One region of the Paenibacillus sp. V4I5 genome, then DNA from elsewhere that is predicted to be linked to it. Evidence: riboswitches for the same ligand, from Rfam matches in the RefSeq annotation. Region 1 holds a riboswitch; each other region holds the start of a gene.
The links. A riboswitch is a leader RNA that binds a small molecule or an ion and turns the genes downstream of it on or off. The one in region 1 is predicted to bind cyclic di-AMP.
Positions count from the first base shown of each region.

Region 2: it holds a riboswitch for cyclic di-AMP, as region 1 does, so the genes downstream of both, QFZ78_RS29370 (stalk domain-containing protein) here and QFZ78_RS21545 (C40 family peptidase) in region 1, are expected to answer to the same signal.
Region 3: it holds a riboswitch for cyclic di-AMP, as region 1 does, so the genes downstream of both, QFZ78_RS03825 (TrkH family potassium uptake protein) here and QFZ78_RS21545 (C40 family peptidase) in region 1, are expected to answer to the same signal.

Region 1 is NZ_JAUSZB010000002.1:4,293,423-4,299,567, reverse strand. Features, by position in the region: gene QFZ78_RS21575 (methyltransferase domain-containing protein) at 1-45, shown strand, start outside; gene QFZ78_RS21570 (hypothetical protein) at 207-401, opposite strand; gene QFZ78_RS21565 (hypothetical protein) at 457-732, opposite strand; gene QFZ78_RS21560 (DinB family protein) at 921-1,418, shown strand; gene QFZ78_RS21555 (YdeI/OmpD-associated family protein) at 1,409-1,858, shown strand; gene sugE (quaternary ammonium compound efflux SMR transporter SugE) at 1,877-2,197, opposite strand; guanidine-I (ykkC/yxkD leader) riboswitch at 2,285-2,387, opposite strand; gene QFZ78_RS21545 (C40 family peptidase) at 2,510-2,986, opposite strand; cyclic di-AMP (ydaO/yuaA leader) riboswitch at 2,990-3,128, opposite strand; gene QFZ78_RS21540 (hypothetical protein) at 3,294-4,112, opposite strand; gene QFZ78_RS21535 (M1 family metallopeptidase) at 4,225-6,145, opposite strand, start outside.
Region 2 is NZ_JAUSZB010000002.1:5,981,012-5,987,156, reverse strand. Features, by position in the region: gene lepB (signal peptidase I) at 1-175, opposite strand, end outside; gene QFZ78_RS29395 (response regulator) at 202-849, opposite strand; gene QFZ78_RS29390 (sensor histidine kinase) at 904-1,968, opposite strand; gene liaF (cell wall-active antibiotics response protein LiaF) at 2,018-2,680, opposite strand; gene QFZ78_RS29380 (PspA/IM30 family protein) at 2,852-3,478, opposite strand; gene QFZ78_RS29375 (LiaF transmembrane domain-containing protein) at 3,505-3,795, opposite strand; cyclic di-AMP (ydaO/yuaA leader) riboswitch at 3,958-4,109, shown strand; gene QFZ78_RS29370 (stalk domain-containing protein) at 4,114-4,905, shown strand; gene QFZ78_RS29365 (hypothetical protein) at 5,034-5,204, opposite strand; gene QFZ78_RS29360 (DHH family phosphoesterase) at 5,287-6,145, opposite strand, start outside.
Region 3 is NZ_JAUSZB010000002.1:404,868-411,012, forward strand. Features, by position in the region: gene QFZ78_RS03815 (cation:proton antiporter) at 1-864, opposite strand, end outside; gene QFZ78_RS03820 (potassium channel family protein) at 864-1,523, opposite strand; gene QFZ78_RS03825 (TrkH family potassium uptake protein) at 1,538-2,890, opposite strand; cyclic di-AMP (ydaO/yuaA leader) riboswitch at 2,946-3,091, opposite strand; gene QFZ78_RS03830 (hypothetical protein) at 3,534-3,929, shown strand; gene QFZ78_RS38360 (potassium-transporting ATPase subunit F) at 4,093-4,170, shown strand; gene kdpA (potassium-transporting ATPase subunit KdpA) at 4,219-5,892, shown strand; gene kdpB (potassium-transporting ATPase subunit KdpB) at 5,962-6,145, shown strand, end outside.

The DNA.
Region 1 (6,145 bases):
TTTGTTGGAAACAGCTTCTGGTATGTTAGCTACACAGTTGCTTGAAATAGAGAAAGTTTATTGGTAGCAATTACTCACGATATACATTAGACAAGCAAAAAAAGCTTAGTCAAAGCCCTGAGGCTGCATTCTGACTAAGCTTTTTTCCGTATGAGATTCCGAATAGCACAATGAGTTCCTCATTTAAATGCATATCGCCAATCTAATTATTTATTATTTTCATCTTCATTTTGTCGTCTTTTCATTACATTATTCACTAAGTTCTGAGTTGCGTCTTGCGTGGATGCCGTTACGTTTTCAATGGCGTTCTGTACATAATTCGTTGCTGATTGAACCCCGTTTTTAAAGATACTCGTTTTATTTACATCAACTTTATTCAGGTTATTCGTATTGTCAGACATCGTTCCAACCTCCAATGATAGATTCTAAATGTAATATTTGAACTGTCGGTTGACCTTATCTATCCATCTCATCGTCTTCCGTAGTCACGTTTAACTCCTGCTCGGCATCCATCTCAACAGCGGCGTCGAATACGTTCGCCTTCGGCACCTGAGTTATATCTTCCTTTTGCTGCACCCAATAACCGACGTTACGATACCAGTACTGAAACGAATCGTCCAATTGCTGCTCTCGGTTACGATCCTCGTTAACATCGGAGTCCACTTCTATCTCATTTCCGAGAAGCCCGTCATTGCGATTCTGTATTCGATTGATATCATCCGATGTATCCATGTTGAATTTCCCTCCTAATCATTTTTATCCTGTTGAATTGACTCCGTAATAACGTTAGTTACAATCCGAACCTTACATCATAACGCCCCTCCATCCTTGTATGGATTAATCTGCATAGATAGGGTCCGATTTATTCAAAAAAGTATGGTATAATATCCCATAAATTGCGATCTAAAGGAGTGAGAACGATGGAACATTATTTGTTCAAACAGCTGGCCTTCGTGAGGGCTCAAACCTTAAAATTGATGGAGGGGGTATCGGAGGAAACCGCCGACCGGATCCCGGAAGGGTTTCGGAATACGATCCGCTGGCAGCTGGGGCACATATATGTGGTATTGGAAAGAATAGCATTTCAATATATAGGGCTTCCGCTTCATTTGCCAGAAGGATTCAAAGAGCAATTTGAGAATGGCACTTCACCATTGAACGTTCCGAATTTCGTTGACATCCCGACCTTACAAGAGTTGGAGACCTTATTGAAAGGGCAGCAAGAGCGAATACGTGAGGGACTGAGGGACCACTTGCAGGAAAAGGTTGTTCAACCTTACACGACGTCGGCCGGAATGACCTTGGAAACGCCGGAACAGTTCCTCAGCTTTAGCTTGTACCATGAAGGCATGCACATGAGTGTCATTAAACTTTATGAAATTTTGTTATCCAAGGGGGAACAATCGAAATGGGGGTAACATTCACCACTTCCGTTATGCAAGCACAGGGTAAAAACGCCACTGGAATTTCCATTCCAGCTGAGGTCATAGCTGCGCTCAGTGGACATAAGAAGCCAAGTGTCACGGTGAGCTTGAACGGTTACACCTATCGCAGCACTGTTGCAGTTATGGGGAATGAGTTCCTCCTTCCATTGAGTGCAGCCCACAGAGAAGCGTCTGGCTTGAAGGCCGGTGACCAGGTAGAGGTTATACTCAACCTTGATCTGGAGCCTCGAACCGTTGAGATTCCGGATGACCTTAGGGCGGCATTGTCTTCTCAGGAGGGTGCAATCGAGGCCTTTGAAGCATTGGCATTCTCGAAGCGGAAAGAATTTGTCCGGCAGGTGGACGATGCCAAAACGCAAGATACCAGGCATCGTCGAATCTTAGGAATCGTCACCAAACTGAGCGTTACATGACGCAGTTTTTCGGACTTCCTAATGTCCAGAAGTAAATTTAAGACCGAGAACGCCAACTAAGATCAGAATCATGAATAAGATCCTTATTAAACTAATGGGTTCATCGAGAAAAAGGGTGCCGATTATAATAGCACCGACAGCGCCAATTCCGGTCCAAGCCGCGTAAGCTGTGCCGATGGGGAGGGTTTTCGTGGCTACCGCTAGAAAATAGAAACTTACAATCATCCCTGCGATCGTGATGCTGGAAGGAACTAAACGTGTAAAACCATTAGAAAATTTCAATGAGATCGCCCATACTACCTCAAATACACCTGCAATGACGAGATATAACCATGCCATGATGAATCACTCCTCTTGAATTTGTTATACGACCTATTTAGCCGCAAAAAAAGGAAAAAGCCTGGAAGTTATATCGCTAAGCGATATGACTCCCGGGCTTTTTCCCCTCCGTGACCACAGCATATTCGCTGCGTTTTTCCCCTCGGACCAGCCTGGCATTGAACGCCACGGAACCCTAGAAAACAATATGCAGTTATTATAGAACGGCTAACATGCGATGTCAAGTTACAAGATTAGTAAATGAATAAAAGCCCTGAAAGCTGCTCTTTCGAGCGGGGCTTGTCCGGGCTTTATTCATGAATCGTACAAGAATTACTTGGATTCAGCAGTTAATTGGTTGTAGATATCATCCCACAGAACACGTCGAGCTGATACATACCGCTTCGCGTAATAAGATTGGCTTAATTTGTTTTTCACTATACCTTCATTGGATGCAGAGTGAATGAATTCACCGTCTCCAAGGTAGATACCAACGTGAGAAATACCTTTGCCACCGCTTGTGTCAAAGAACACAAGATCACCTTTGCGAAGATCCTTTTTGTCAATCCAGTAGCCTTCTTTATTCTGAGATGATGAGCTATGCGGAAGGTCAATGCCGAATTTGTCGAAAACGTATGCGGTGAAACCAGAGCAATCAAAGCCTCTTGTTGTCGTTCCCGCATCTCTGTACGGAATTCCGAGCAATCCGTCAACCGTTTCATCCAAAGTGGATTGTGACGCAGACACACTTCCTAAACTTACACTCAAAAACAAAACAAGACTAAAAACAAGAGCAACAATCTTTTTCAACTGCTTGTCTCCTTCCGGTGCCTACGAGGTTAGCTGGAGGGTTCGGTTGAAGGTTCCCTATGATCCCTGTCTTGCAAGATCAATTCACCCGGTGTGGTTCCCCCGTTTCCCCAAGAAATGGGGAATTCGGCATGAAATATTTGGTTTTTTGATGCTAATCCTTGTAATTCGTCATAAACATCGAAATTCCTCCTTTTCTACGCATTTTGTCTTAAAAATATGTCAATAGTTCGGAAAAGAGACAAAAAAAGCCCCTTTTGCAAGGGGATAAACCAATATAAGCCAATTAAGCTTATTTTATTTGTTTTTAGCTGTCCATTTTGGCAGATAGAAGCTGATATTGGGAGGTTATGGCCCACATTTGGATGAAAATGTGGAAAAGCGGGAAGAGCTGATAAATGATTAGCGCTACCAGACCTGCCCATATGTACGTTGCTGTGACTGTGACCCCTGCCAATAGTCCCGAGGTGAGTAGGAGGATGAGTGCAAGCCCGATAATAGGAAGGAAACTGCGAACGAAAGTGATGACAGTGGACAAAATGCCAAGTTTAGCGGAAATTGCGAACTGTACGTACATAAAAAGCAGATGTAAGAGAAAGCCATAGACGAGCAAGCCGAGAAGCCAAGGCAGCAATTGGAGGGCGGCTTGCTCATACGAAGTGGTATGTGCGAATTGCTTTTGCGCTTTAGGAAACAGCCATATGAGTGGCAGCAAGGAAAGCGAGATTCGAACGACATAAGCAATGAGGAATGGGAGCATAAGCTCCTTGATGCCTCGGATAAAGCGATAGCCGGCATTTTGCTGGGAATGGGTCAGCGAGTAGTAGACGCCGCTATTCAACATTGGGGTGAGCAGCATGCGAACAACAAGCAAAGCAGCCAGCCACCAAAGGTAGGAATGGCTAAGATCGGTTTTGACCAATTGGAACTGTCCTTCAGCTAGAAATAGCTGCAGCGCTTGCTTCGGCTGCTCGCCACCTGGATAGCGGTGCATGAGAGGGACGAGAACACCCTGTACAAGCTTATACAGCAGGATGCCCCAGCCCATCTGATACAGGAACAAGACGATCGTGGCGAAAGGTTGCCGTAAAGCCGCCCTGAAGCCAGACTTGATATAAGTTGCCACAGTTGTCCCTCCTAAGAGTTTTGCTTTAGCAAAACTGGCATCGAAAGCATAATCTGAGTTTTCCGTAGGAAAACTTACTTCGTAAGCATTGGATAAGCCTAGCCGCTTACGCTTACCAGGCGACCCAGCCGAATATGGCTTGCAGGAATTGAATGAGACCGAGATTTAGGCGGATTTTCCACTTGGTATCCACTTGCGTTTGCATAAAATTATTAATATGTTTATTTTCCAGCACGAGCGAGTAATTGGGATCAATTCGAACCCAGTCTACAGGAGTCTTGTGGGTTAGTTTGAATTCGATACTGCTTTCTTTACCATCCCATGTTTTATCTAGTACAGTGCCGTCAGAGAAATGGAACTGGATCGGTACCTCGGGTGAATTACCGCCTCGTTTGGAGATGAGAACGGCACTTTCGTAGGACTCTGCCCCTTTGCTGCCCACGGATTTGACGCGAATGCTCTCCACGGTGTAATCCATCATCATGGCGCCGTATACATATTGGTTAAAGAAATCATCCCACTTCGTTTTGGTCACTTCTTCGACAACGTTCTGAAAGTCCTTTGTAGAAGGGTGTTTAAATTCCCAACGTTGGAAATAAGTGCGCATAATGCGATCCATTGTTTTGCTGCCAACCTGCTTCTCAATGGCTTTAAGCACGAGCTTTCCTCGTGTGTACACATTCTCAGCGTATTGATCATGTCCCGTATAGGCCCACGAGTTCTGCTGCAGGGTATTTGGAGATGTAATGAAGCTTGACTCTACAGGTAAATTTGGGGACACTCCGTACTCTGCTTCCATAACTTTATCCTCTGCATAGGAGGTAAAGCCCTCATCCAGCCATGCTTCTTCGAATTCATTGCTAGCTACGAGTCCATAAAAGAACTGATGTCCAATCTCGTGAACAACGACACGTTCTAGCTCTAGATCTGGTTTCTTGTCGCTAGCATCCCACGACGTTACCAAAGTTGGATATTCCATACCGCCCACACCGTTGCCTCCTGGGGGAGGTACGACAATCGAAAGGGTTGAATAAGGATACGATCCGTACCATTGGCTGTAGCGGGAAAGCGCCTTTTTGGCAGCGTACATATAGCGGTCCTTCAAGTCCTGATGATTGGGATCGAGATAAAGCTTGATCTTGACCCCGGGTATTTGTGCGGTCGAGTAGGGTTCTTCCACATAAACGAAATGTGGCGATGCTGCCCAAGCGAAGTCATGCACATCATCCGCATAAAATTGGTACGTCTTTATCCCGTTGTCGGTCACAGCAGGCTTAACCGGGAAACCGGTAGCTGCTACGATGTAGTTCGCCGGCACTTGAATTTTCACGTCATACATCCCGAAATCGGCATAAAATTCCGAATTTCCATGGTATTGGTGGAGATTCCACCCCGGCTCTGTACGTCCTCTTGTTCCAACCCGTTCATAGGCAGCAACTTTAGGGAACCATTGTCCGGCCATGACGAAGTCATCCACATAGCCCATTCTTGCGAAGGCGGCAGGCAGTTTGACGAGGAATTCCGTCTTGATCGTGACTTGCTCCCCGGCTCCTACCGGTTTAGGCAGCGGGATTTTGAGCAGCGTGTGATCGTCCTTATTGCCGTCATCGGGCTGCACGAACGCCATGCGCATACTGAGATCCTCTCCGTCAACCGTTTTCACAGAAAGCAACTTCATCCAGCCACTACTGTCTGCCTTGGCTTCATCTTCACGCAGCTTTCCACCTGATTCACGCATAAACGTCGTTTTCTTTGAGGCAAATGCATTGGGATACAGATGGAGGTAAAGCTCTTGCACAGGAACGGTTCCCGGATTTTCCCAAGTCAACGTTTGCTGCCCATTAAGCTGCCTCGTTTCGGGCGTATAAGCAACGTTCATGTGATATTCCGCAATACGATAGCTAAGCGCTGTTGGCGCTTGCTTCTCTAATGGCTTGGCGCTATCTGCAGGCTGCATGTCCGGCGCCGGAGCAGACTTTTCATCCTTAGAGACGACTGGAACGGCCCATTTACTTGCAGATGGGAGCAAATTT
Region 2 (6,145 bases), 1.7 Mb from region 1:
TAAACGTATGAGAAAGCTTTGATACATACACGCGTTGACTGTCATGCAGCGTCGGATCCATGGAATGTCCCATAACCTTCGTTGATTGGAACACGAAAACACCAAGAAATACGACTAAAATAAACGAAATGGCAATGGAGCCAAACCAACTCCAAACTTGCTTTAATAGATTCATTCCTATCGCTCCCTTGTGACTAAATGCTATTCAGCCAAACCATGTTTAAAGGCATAGATGGCGGCTTGTGTTCGATCTTCCACACCTAGCTTGGCCAGAACATTGGTGACGTGAAACTTTACCGTCTTCACACCGATAAACAAATCATCGGCTAGCTCTTGATTGGATTTACCTTTAGCAATCAAGCGTAGCACTTCCATTTCACGATCGGTTAACTCCTCATGCGGCTCTGCTGCCGGCTTAGGCTGACGAAAGCGATTCATGATCTTGGAGGCGACCTGAGACTCCAGAATGGACTGCCCTTTAGCGGCCGCTCTTATCGCTTGAGCGATCTCGGAGGCGCGGGACGTTTTGAGCAAATAGCTGAAAGCCCCAGCTTCAATCACTGGATACATTTTCTCATCATCTAAGAAGCTCGTCAACACAATGACTTTGCAATCCGGGTAAAGTTGCAGCAGCTTCCTTGTCGTTTCGATACCGTCCATGCCTTCCATGACCAAATCCATGAGTACGACATCCGGTCGATATTCCTGTGCAAGCCGAATGCCATCTTGACCATTGCTGGCTTCCCCGACCACTTCAATACCATCCTCTGTGCCTAGAACAGCTGCTAGTCCGATCCTGACCATTTCGTGGTCATCGACAAGTAAAACCTTAATCAACGCGTCTTCCATTTGCTACTCCTCTCGTTAGAAAACTATTTTTGCCCTGCCATCTATGGTTAAAAGTTAATTTTCCACAACATATTCAGTGGTAGCGAGGATAGGCACACGAATCTCAATGCGTGTACCTCGATCAGGCGCCGTAATGATATCCACAGAGCCGCCGATTTCATTAACCCGCTCCTTCATGGACACTATACCATACGATGTAAGCTTTTTAGCATCTAATTCAAAACCGACTCCGTCATCGCGTATCGCAAGACGAACACCGTCATGACGGTGCAGCAGCTTCACTTCCAGCTTGTTCGCCTTAGAATGGCGCAGAGCATTAGAAAGCGCCTCTTGTACGATACGGAACAAATGATCCTCAATCCCCTTATTCAAGCGGATATCTTCGTCCATATCCCAAGTAATCGCCATGGGCACTTTTGCCGCAAGCTCCTTCAGAAGCTCAACAAGTCCTTCGGACAGTCGTTTCCCTTCCAGATGAATAGGTCTTAGATGCAGCAGCAAGGCTCTCATTTCCGATTGGGCAACAGATGCCATCTCCTCGATGAGATGAATTTGCCGTTTAGCCTTCTCGAAATCCTTATCCAAAGTCCGCCCTACTGCTGTTGCCGTCATCGATATCGCGAATAATTGCTGGCTCACCGCATCATGAAGCTCTCGCGCTAATCGCTGTCTTTCTTCAATAACCGCAGACAGCTTTGCTTTCTCCGCAAGCTCCGCATTATCATTAGATAAGCGCTGTAGGGAAGTAACCTGCTCTTCCCACCGCTTCATAATACGGCCTAACTGATCACCCAGTCGCCCGATTTCATCTTCACCGTGTTGGAAGCCACCGCGGGCAAACGTTCCTTTTTCCAGCAAAATCATCGTTTCCATCATCGGTTCAAGCCTCCGAGTAATTCGGTTGCTATTCCAGAAGCCATACACAGCGCCAATGCCGCCTATAACCAAAATCGCCATAAATGTAAATTTAACGCCCTCTTGCCAGCTCGTAAATGGCACAATCAGATTGCGCGAATTCAAAAAATAAATGATCGCGCCAAACACAACGAAACTAAAGATGATCGATTCACTCATGCTGCGCCATATCATATTCGTTAATCGTCGTTTATAGCCGTCCAATTGGTAATGAACCTCCTCGAGATCTTTACGCGTGCCCAAGCGCACATTCTCACAATACTTTAATCTTGATATCTCCTACGATGTAAGAAAGCACAAGTTTCACGCGGTGATCGCAATGTTCATAGTTAGGGGACTGCCAAATCAGCTTATTCATAACCCCGGACTCACGCTCATTCGCAACTTGAATCTGCCCAAACGAGATGGAAGCCGTCACAGCGACACCGATATCCTCCGGCACTTTGATATCTACATCTCCTACTACGCCTTGCAGGATGACCGTGGTTTCCTTTTGCTCCAAAATCGCAAGTGAAAGATCAATGTAGGTTTCTCCAATAATGTACCAAGTTGAACTGTTGCGTAAAATCCAAGGCTCACGGCCTAAACGGACGCTATCCACCAATTTCTGCTTCTGCATATACGTGTCGTCTTTGTGTACTTGCTTCGATCGTATGAAAAACAAACCTAGCGAAATTAAAACAATAGAGAACACAATGGTAATGTGATCTCCGAATAAAATCACTGCCCCTATGCCGATCAGTACATAACCTTTGCGCTCTTTGCGTGAACGGACCCGATGAATGCCTAGCAAGATGAGGATAATGGCAAGAATGGGGAAAAAGCCTATCGTATGATCTAGAAGCAAAAAAAGACCGGCTCCAATCAGCACTAGTGCTGTATTGCGGTTACGGTTGCTTTTAGTTTCTTCTCCCATCGCTGCACCTCCTCTGGCTGACTTTTAAATTAGTTCATATAGATTCCTAGCATACCATAAGAATGGACGACCTCCAAGATGCAAATCCTTGCGCGGCAAGGCTTCCGCATGAATCATGGAGGTCAAGAGCTCCTGCGCCTAGTTATTAGGCGCTTGAGGGATAACACGCGACTATTTCTTGTCGCGTGGGTCGGTGTCACCGCTGGAGCGATGCTGCTGCCAATCCTGCTGGAACTTGCCGCGCAGCGTGCGCAGCTCCTGCTGAAGGTTGCCGCCGGCTTCCTTCAGCGTCTCTTGCGACAGGCGGCCCGCTTCGCGGAGCCCCTGCAGCGCTTCCCGGCCGAGCTCGCGGCCGGTCACTTCCAGCTCGCGCCAAGTGTCGCGAGCCTCTTTCTCGTGCAGACCGCTGCTCGGCGGCTGCACCCCCTCGGCTGCGTGCCCCGCACGCAGCCCGCGCAGTTCATCCGCGAGCGCCAGGCACACGTCCTGGCTGCTCGCGTACTGCGCGCGGTAGTGCTCGCAAGCGGCTTCCTCGCGCTGCTTCTCTTGCAGCGCGAGCCGCGCGAGCTCTTCATCGCCGGCGCGCATTGCCAGCTCGGCTTGCTCGCCGCGCAGCTGCGCCATCTCCTCTGCGTTCACACTGTGGCGTCGCAGCTCAATAGTTCGCTGCAGCGCCTCCTGATAGCGCTGTTCCAGCTTTTCTATCACGCTGCTACCCTGTTCATGATGATCGAGCTTGCCGGCCGTTTCTTGCCATGCAGCTTCTGCTATTTTGCCAATCCGATTCAATATGCTCATGAATTACACCCCCATTTTCTTATGTTTTAAAATTCATTTCGTTTCTTCAATAGATGAATACCGTACACCACTAAACATACAGCGAAAGCAATGGCGATGAAGCCCGATAGTTTAATGGTCAGTATCAAGCCGCCTAAGCCGGCGAAAAACCAACCAATTTTCTTCCCATTCTTAATGCCTACATAGCCTAATCCAAGCATAGCTGCCGGGAATAAAAATCCCATAAAATGAATATGACTGCCAAATTGATGCAGGCAAATAAGTATACCTGCTGTGATTAAAACCAAAGCCAACCCTTTCGATCGATCCATACTCATTCTGCTTACCGCCCCTCACGTGTTCTTCATGCTTCTATCGTACCTGAAACAGCTAAACCTCAAAACGGACTCGCGACTGTTTTTGTACCTAGACCTAAGTCCAGTACCCTCTAAGACCTCCATCCATATTTTGGCCGTTGTCCCACAAGGCCTCAAGTGCTAAACTATTTGAAGCCGAGTCCGGTGCACAGACAAAGTGCCGGTACGGGGGACGATTTACATGGGGTGAATATTTGCTCTTCATCGGAGCAGACTAGGGAGAACCTTCTTCCCGAACCCGTCAACTAACCTCGAAGGCTCATGAAGGAGGATTACCAATTGCATACAATTACTAAAGGGTTAACTAGCCTTGCTGTGTCTTTAACAGTGTTGGCAGGAGGCTTTCTTTCCCCATTTACGGCGAATGCCGCAGAGATGGATGTGAAAGTGCAAGTCAATGATAAACTGGTTCAATTTCCGGATGCTCAGCCTTTTTTGGATGAGAATCATGCTACCCAAGTACCGATTCGTTTCGTAACGGAGAAGCTTGGTTATGAAGTAAAGTGGCAAAAAGAAGGCGATGAGATCAAGGTCACGCTAAATAACAGCAAACATTCAATCACCTTAGTATCTGGACAAAAAGAAGCTGAAATCGATAGCCACCGTGTCGAGATGGACACACATGCGGAATTCCAAAATGGACGCGTATACGTGCCTCTTCGTTTTCTAAGCAAAGTATCCGATATTCCCGTTCAGTGGGACGCTAGCAGCAAATTAGCTATTCTAAGTAAAGATGGCAATAAGTATGCGCCAGATTATGAATTGTTTAAATCCACTGCCTATTCAGCAGATCCATCTGAGAATGGCGGCTACGGAGCTTTTGATTATATGGGTAATCCACTAAGTATTGGAACCGTTGCTGTAGATCCCACCGTGATTCCTCTAGGATCTAAGCTCTATATAGAAGGTTATAATTTCAACGGCTTACCTGTAGGCGGCATGTATGCTTACGCGACAGATACTGGCGGTGCAATCAAAGGCAAGCGTCTTGATATCTTTATCCCAGGATCCAAGCAATCTGTGAAGAAGTTTGGTATCCAAACCATTAAAGTGTACAAATTATCCAATTAAAACGGCTGAAAAAAAAGCTGGTTTCTGAGATTTACTTCTCAAGAAATCAGCTTTTTTTATTTAAGGTGGAAAAATCAGAAAAGCTGCTCTCCCATCATATAGTGACGAGAAGAGCAGCCTGCAGTTACTTAAACTTGATTTTTAGGGATACCATTTAAACTTGGGACGTAATCAGGTGCCTCGTTGCTCGATAGCGTTTGAGCTTCTTCCATAAAATTAGCGTTATTCTGCTGATTATTTTTCTTATCTGCTTTGTTATCTTCGCGGTCATGCTTGGGATCGGCGTCATTTTTGGGCATAGCGTTCACCTCCATTGTCTCATAGTTAGTATGAGAAGGTGACTTGCATTTTATCCCAGTTATCTGAAACTAGCGTTGCTCTTTATATGACTGAACTACCTTCGAGGTTTTTTGTTTTTCTTGCCGCCATATGCTCCATTAGGAATGCCACATACGTTTCGTCCCGAACTAACCAAGCGGCATAATCCCTTTTGACATAACGCTCTGCCTCTTCGAAAGTAGAAAAATGTTGGTTGGATTCGACCCCATCCACATCGACTTCCCATCTGTCTCCCGAAGGAAAAATAAACACTTGTTGTTCATTTCTATTCTCATAAAGTGATCCATAAACAGAATTTTTCATGTTAAATGTATTTTTATTCGCATCCGCGCGAATGGGTTCCATCGGGAATGGCTTCGCTACGTACCACTGATAGGCTTCTTCTGTCATAGAGCAACCGGAAGCTTTAGCATGGCCTCCTCCTCCATAAAGACCCGCAATTTCCGAGACATCGATGTGATCGTGAATCGTTCGAAAGCTTATCTTTTTACCGCCCATATTCATGATTGCGATGTAATCCAGATGAGGATTTTCTTTGCCTAGAGCGTTTCCAAGTTCAGAATGATAGGATTCCGCATGAACGATGCCTACATGATGATCATCGATTCGGGAGTGGATGATTTCCCTCTTTTTTCTGCGCACATAGCGTTCAATTTTTTCTTCTTCCATATCCAAAATTTTTTCTTCAAAGGGATCGAATGCAAAGTTCTCGCTTTGCTGAATGCGAGCCACCATTTTTTCCTCAAATTCTTCAATGGAAATTAAATAAAAGAGATCGTTTAATCGCTTAGCCTTGATATAGTCATTCTGTTCCCATTCCCAGGTATCATACTGACGGACCAATTCGACGAATTCATCTAATCCCTTCATTGGCTTCAACAATCCGTTCTGGATCAGATAC
Region 3 (6,145 bases), 3.9 Mb from region 1:
AATTACCGTAATATTTTCGGAAAAATGCTCCATTTCGTGTAGCTTATCATTCATATCCAACTTGAATGTTCCTGCATTCCCCCAAATAAGTCCCGCTGTAAAAGTCGCCATGAAGCCGCTGACTCCTATCAGTTCCCCGGCTATATAAGCACCCAAGGAAGTTACTACCATTGCAGTGGTCGCGTAATCTCTGAGGAAACCTAACTTCAAATGCGCAGTTACATAGGTCATTACATAACCAATGACAACACCAAGAAGAAGTCCACCCAGCGCTGTTTTCGCAAATTCACCAACACCAGATGAGAGGGATACTGCTTGGGTTCCCATAATAATAGCCAACAATGAAAAGGTAAGAATCGAACCTGTAGCATCATTAAAAGCCGACTCACTCTCTACAGTTTCCCTTACTCTCGTACGAATTCGCACCTGTTTAAATACCGGGATGAGCGTAGCTGGGTCTGTCGAACTGATAATAGCTCCCAACAGTAGTGCATATAACCACGGAAGATCCAAAAGCAGATGCGCGGTAATTGCAACGGCTCCGCAAGTAACGATAACACCTGGAATACTAAGTAAACTCACGGTTATCCATACTTGGCGAAGACCCGATAGTCTGATATTGCGACCCCCGTCGAATAAAATAAGCGTAGAACCAATGACTAGAATAAATTGATTCGTAAAAGATGTGCTGGATTCATTAATCCAATGAAGGCCTTGCCCGATTAACATACCTGCAACTAGAAAGAGTGCTACATCTGGCAGTCTCAGAAATTGGGCTATTTTACCGAATAACATCCCCAATCCGAAAATTAAAACAAGTAGAATAATGACGTGGTCAATCATGTCGGAAGTTGTATTTTCCATTAGCCAATTACTTCTCTCTCGAAATCTTCAATATGATCATTCGTGCCTATGATGACCATAATATCATGTTCATTGACAGTATCTGTTGCGGTTGGAGCAATGATGACGCCAGTTTTCTTGTTAATGGCTACGACGCTGCAACCATATTTCGCGCGCGGATCCAGCTCTTTGATCGTTAAACCACTGATCCGCTTGGATACAGAAAGTTCAGCAATCGTGTAATCTTTGGATATCTCAATATAGTCGAGTAAATTCGGAGAAACAAGTTGATGTGCAACACGGATACCCATGTCTCGCTCCGGGTAAATAATCCGGTCTACTCCAATTTTGTTTAATACTTTGCCATGCAAGTCGGAGAGTGCCTTCGCTACAACCTTCTTTACACCCAAATCTTTAAGCACAATCGCTGTTAAAATGCTGGATTGAATATCATCCCCAATCGCGACGACTGCACAATCGAAATTGCGCATACCCAAAGACTTCAGCACCTCTTCATCCGTTGCATCGGCCACAACTGTATGTGTAAGCTCGGAACTCAACTCATTAACTATTTCTTCGTCCTTATCAATCCCCAACACTTCGTATCCAAGCTTGATGAGTTCCTTAGAAATACTAGCGCCAAATCTGCCTAAGCCAATCACCGCGTATTGATTTTTCATCTTTCCTTGTCCCCCTATCCAATGGTGATTTTACCCTCTGGGTATCTATATAATTCTTTCTCTTGTTTCGGTTGTAATGCGTAAGCAAGCGTGATCGTACCAAGACGTCCGGTGAACATCGTCAGGCTGATCATAATTTTACCGAATGTCGTCAGTTCCGGCGTAAGTCCCATTGACAAACCTACCGTACCAAAGGCGGAGGTGACCTCGAATAAAATTTTGAGGAGTTGCGCATCTTCCGTCGTCGTTAGCAGCATCGTGACAAAGATAACGAGAATCAATGCAATCATCGTAAGCGTAATTGCTTTAAGGATGCGATCCTTCGCCAAACGAAAACGGAAAATCACGATGTCTTCCTTCCCGCGGATCATCGTTACAATGGCACTAATCAAAATCGCGAAGGTCGTTGTTTTAATACCACCCCCTGTAGATCCGGGAGACGCGCCGATAAACATGAGAATAACAATGAAAAATTGAGATGCTTGCCGCATGGCTCCGATATCAACAGAATTCGGGCCTGCTGTACGCGGTACTATGGATTGAAAGAAGGAAGCAAGCACTTTTCCACCAAAATTGAGTGATCCGAGCGTCTTGATATTTGTATATTCAAAAATAAATATAACAACTGCGCCGAGTATAATCAGCAGTCCGGTCATACTTAGCACAACCTTCGAGTGCAGGGAAAGCTTTCTAGTCTTTTTGTAATCCATCAAATCGGACAAGACAATAAAACCGATGCCTCCGAGAACGATAATCGCCATGACAACTACATTCACAACGAAATCATCCGCATACCCAGTAAAGGAAACGAAGGGAGCGTCGATTGTGCCGAATAAATCGAACCCGGCATTATTAAACATCGATATGGAATGCCAGATTCCAAAGTATAGCGCCTTGGAAAACCCTAAATCGAATGTCCAACGGACCGTCAAAATGGCGGCTGCTATGGCTTCAATACTAAGTGAGTAAATAATGACTTTGCGAATGAGCCGCATGATGCCTTCCATGCTACCTTGATTAAAAGCTTCTTGCAGAACCAATCGCTCTTTGAGCGTAATCTTCTTACGAAATGCGAAAGCGATCAGCGTAGACATCGTCATAAAACCTAGACCGCCTACTTGAATCAAGGTCACTATAACGATTTGGCCAAACATGGTGTACATACTCCCTGTATCCACCACAACGAGCCCTGTTACACAAGTTGCCGATGTCGCTGTAAATAGTGCGTCGATGAACGGAAGTGATTGCCCCGTTGCCGAGGCAATGGGAAGGCTCAAAAGAACTGCTCCGATAAAGATGATGGCAGCAAAGCCAAGTACAAGAATTTGCGGCGGTGTCAACTGCCAAATTTCCAATTTTTTCTTCATATTGCCCCCTGTGCATGCAAAAAAGACACTGGATATCCAATGCCCTTAACGGTATGGCTCCTGACGTAAAGCCTACGAGGTTAGCTGACGGATTCGGATGCGCGGATCACCCTATTTGCAAGACGCTGAAGGTCTGAAGCAAAATTCACCCCATTTACATGGTTCCCCCGTTTTCATAAAGAAATTCGGCTTTTTATTCAATTGATATGAATTATATAACTGTTTACGTTCACGCACAAAGTTTGTTTCAGCGGATTTGGGAGTATTTTCCGATAAATCCATCGCTTCTAGGAGGCTGGCGAGGGACTTACCCTTCGTAATCGAGTGTTTGCACCTGTTTACGAGTGATTTTGAGTTAATTGGATCTCTATGTAAACTGTTTGACCATTTCTCGGGGTGGACACTATAATTCAACAATTTTTATGTTTTTTTTACACCTGGGGCATGAATTATTTACCCCATTTTTACATCGAAACGTATTAAGATTTCAATATACCGATGAGGGTGAATCCTTTCGGAGGAAGCAAGAGGAAACGTATAGACATTATTATTAACAAGACTAATTGCACTCAAAGGAATGTACAGTATGACTATTTCACCTAAGAAGCCGCTTGTGGCCTTCAACCACATGGAGGGGTAAGTAATGAATGAATCAGAATTTTTACTAGTCGTAGCACCCACGAAAGCCGGTGAACAATTTATTCATCATTTAGAGCTTAAGGGACTGCCTTTCGTAGTTGTCGTGAATAACAAAAATGAACAGCTGCATCTTACTAAGTTTGATGTGGATCATTTTATTTTATTGGATACGGATGCACAAGAGACTTGGAAAGCTCCCAATTATTCAATTAGCAAAATCTTCTTGTTCGAAGATAGTTTATCGTTATGCTGTCGTTATCTTCAAATCGTCCGTAAGTGGACCTCAGAATCGCTCTATGTCATAACGGAGCGTGAAAACGCAAGATTTATTTATAAGGGACTCGGTGCTGATTATGTCATTTATTCAAAGACAGGTAACGTTTCATTCTTAGTCACTTAGTATACGTTTTATCCAAAAAGATTCTCAATTAACTGCTTACTGCTGCGAGGAGGTAGTAAAAAGCATGTATAACGATATTACAATGGTTTTATTGTTCATTTTTGCATTCTTAGTATTTTGGGGTTTTCTTAAGTTATGTGAAAAAGCCTAGGGAGGTAGCTTCATGATTATCATTGGAATCATTGCATTTGCCCTGATTTTGTACCTCGGATTTGTTTTAGTATATCCAGAAAAGTTTTAAAGACAAGATATTTGCTTAATTGAAAGAGGAGGATATCTTAACATGGGTATGGGATTTGTACAGGTAGCGATAACGCTAATTATTATCATGTTATTAGTAAAGCCAGTAGGCAGCTATCTGGTAAAAGTGTTTGATTATGAAAAAACGGGTTTGAACCGCGTTTTTGGCCCGTTTGAACGAATGACCTATCGAATTATGGGGGTTCGCGAAGGAGAGGCAATGGGGTGGAAACAGTATTTGGGCGCCATGCTTCTGACCAACTTCATCATGTTGATCCTTATGTATCTTGTCCTGCGACTTCAAAAGTTTTTGCCGCTTAATCCGGACGGGATCGACAATATGCCGGCAGCGCAGGCTTTTAATACGGCAGTATCCTTTATTACAAATACGAATTGGCAATCCTACAGCGGGGAAAACGCGCTATCGTATTTGTCTCAATTACTTGCGATTACGTTTCCGATGTTCACATCCGCAGCAACAGGTTTTGCAGTGGCGATCGCCTTCATTCGCGGGTTAATTGGCCGGCAGGATAACCTTGGAAACTTTTATGTGGATATGGTTCGTTCGATTACTCGTATATTCCTGCCGCTTAGTTTCATTGTTGCACTGTTCTTGGTATTTCAAGGTGTTCCTCAAACGCTGCAAGGCAATGTAGATGCTACTACTCTCGAAGGTGCAAAGCAGACAATTACCAGAGGATTGGTAGCTTCGCTTGAATCCATCAAGCATATTGGAACGAATGGAGGGGGATGGTTCGGTACAAACGCGGCACATCCTTTTGAAAATCCGACTCCGTTAACAAACATGGTTCATATTGTTTGCATGATGCTTCTTCCGACCGCTCTTGTGTATGCCTTCGGACTGATGATCAAGAATAAGAAACAGGGTTGGGCTGTTTTTGCGGCTATGGGACTCATCTTTTTAGTCATGCTTACTACCGTTTTTGTATCAGAGTATAAAGGAGTACCCGCGCTTGATACATTAGGCGTTCACGGAAATATGGAGGGCAAAGAAGTCCGGTTCGGAATATCAGAATCAGCATTATTCACTGCGGCAACTACAGCTGCCACAACAGGTACTGTTAACAATATGCACGAATCATTAACACCTATGGGTGGCTTTGTCCCTCTTGCCGAAATGATGCTGAATAACGTATTTGGCGGTAAAGGTGTAGGTCTGCTTAATGGTTTGCTTTATCTCATTTTATCCATCTTTATTTGTGGTCTGATGGTAGGACGTACGCCGGAATTCTTGGGTAAGAAAATTGAGGGTAAGGAAGTAAAGCTCGCATCCATTGCACTTCTTGTGCATCCTTTAATTATTCTTGCTCCGACTGCTCTGGCACTCATGCGTCCGGAAGCAATTACGTCCATATCCAATCCAGGCCTGCATGGTCTTTCAGAAGTGCTTTACGCCTTTACTTCGGGCGCAGCCAATAACGGTTCCGCATTTGCCGGTCTGAACGCCAATACAAACTTTTATAATGTAGGCATTGGACTCGTTATGTTGTTTGGTCGATATGTTTCCATCATTGCGATGCTTGCAATCGCCGGGTCTCTCGCGACTAAGCGCATAGTGCCTGTAACCGCAGGAACTCTGCGGACGAATACCCCTTTGTTCACGGGAATTTTAATTATGATCATTCTCGTAATCGGGGCGCTTACGTTCTTCCCTGCTCTTGCATTGGGACCGATTGCTGAACATCTGGCAATGCCGCATTAAGAGTGGCGTAAAATTAAGCATATGCTTACGAAGTAAGTTTCGCTACGCGAAACTCTCAGGAGGATCTATATGACTACTGCCCGTAAAAACACAATGACGAAGGAAATCGTATCACAGGCAATCTTTGATGCCTTTAAGAAACTAAATCCCGCGGTTATGATTAAAAACCCGGTCATGTTTATTGTTGAAGTAGGAACTGTAATTACCTTAATTTTATCGTTCGCACCTGATCTTTTCAGCACAACGAATGTAG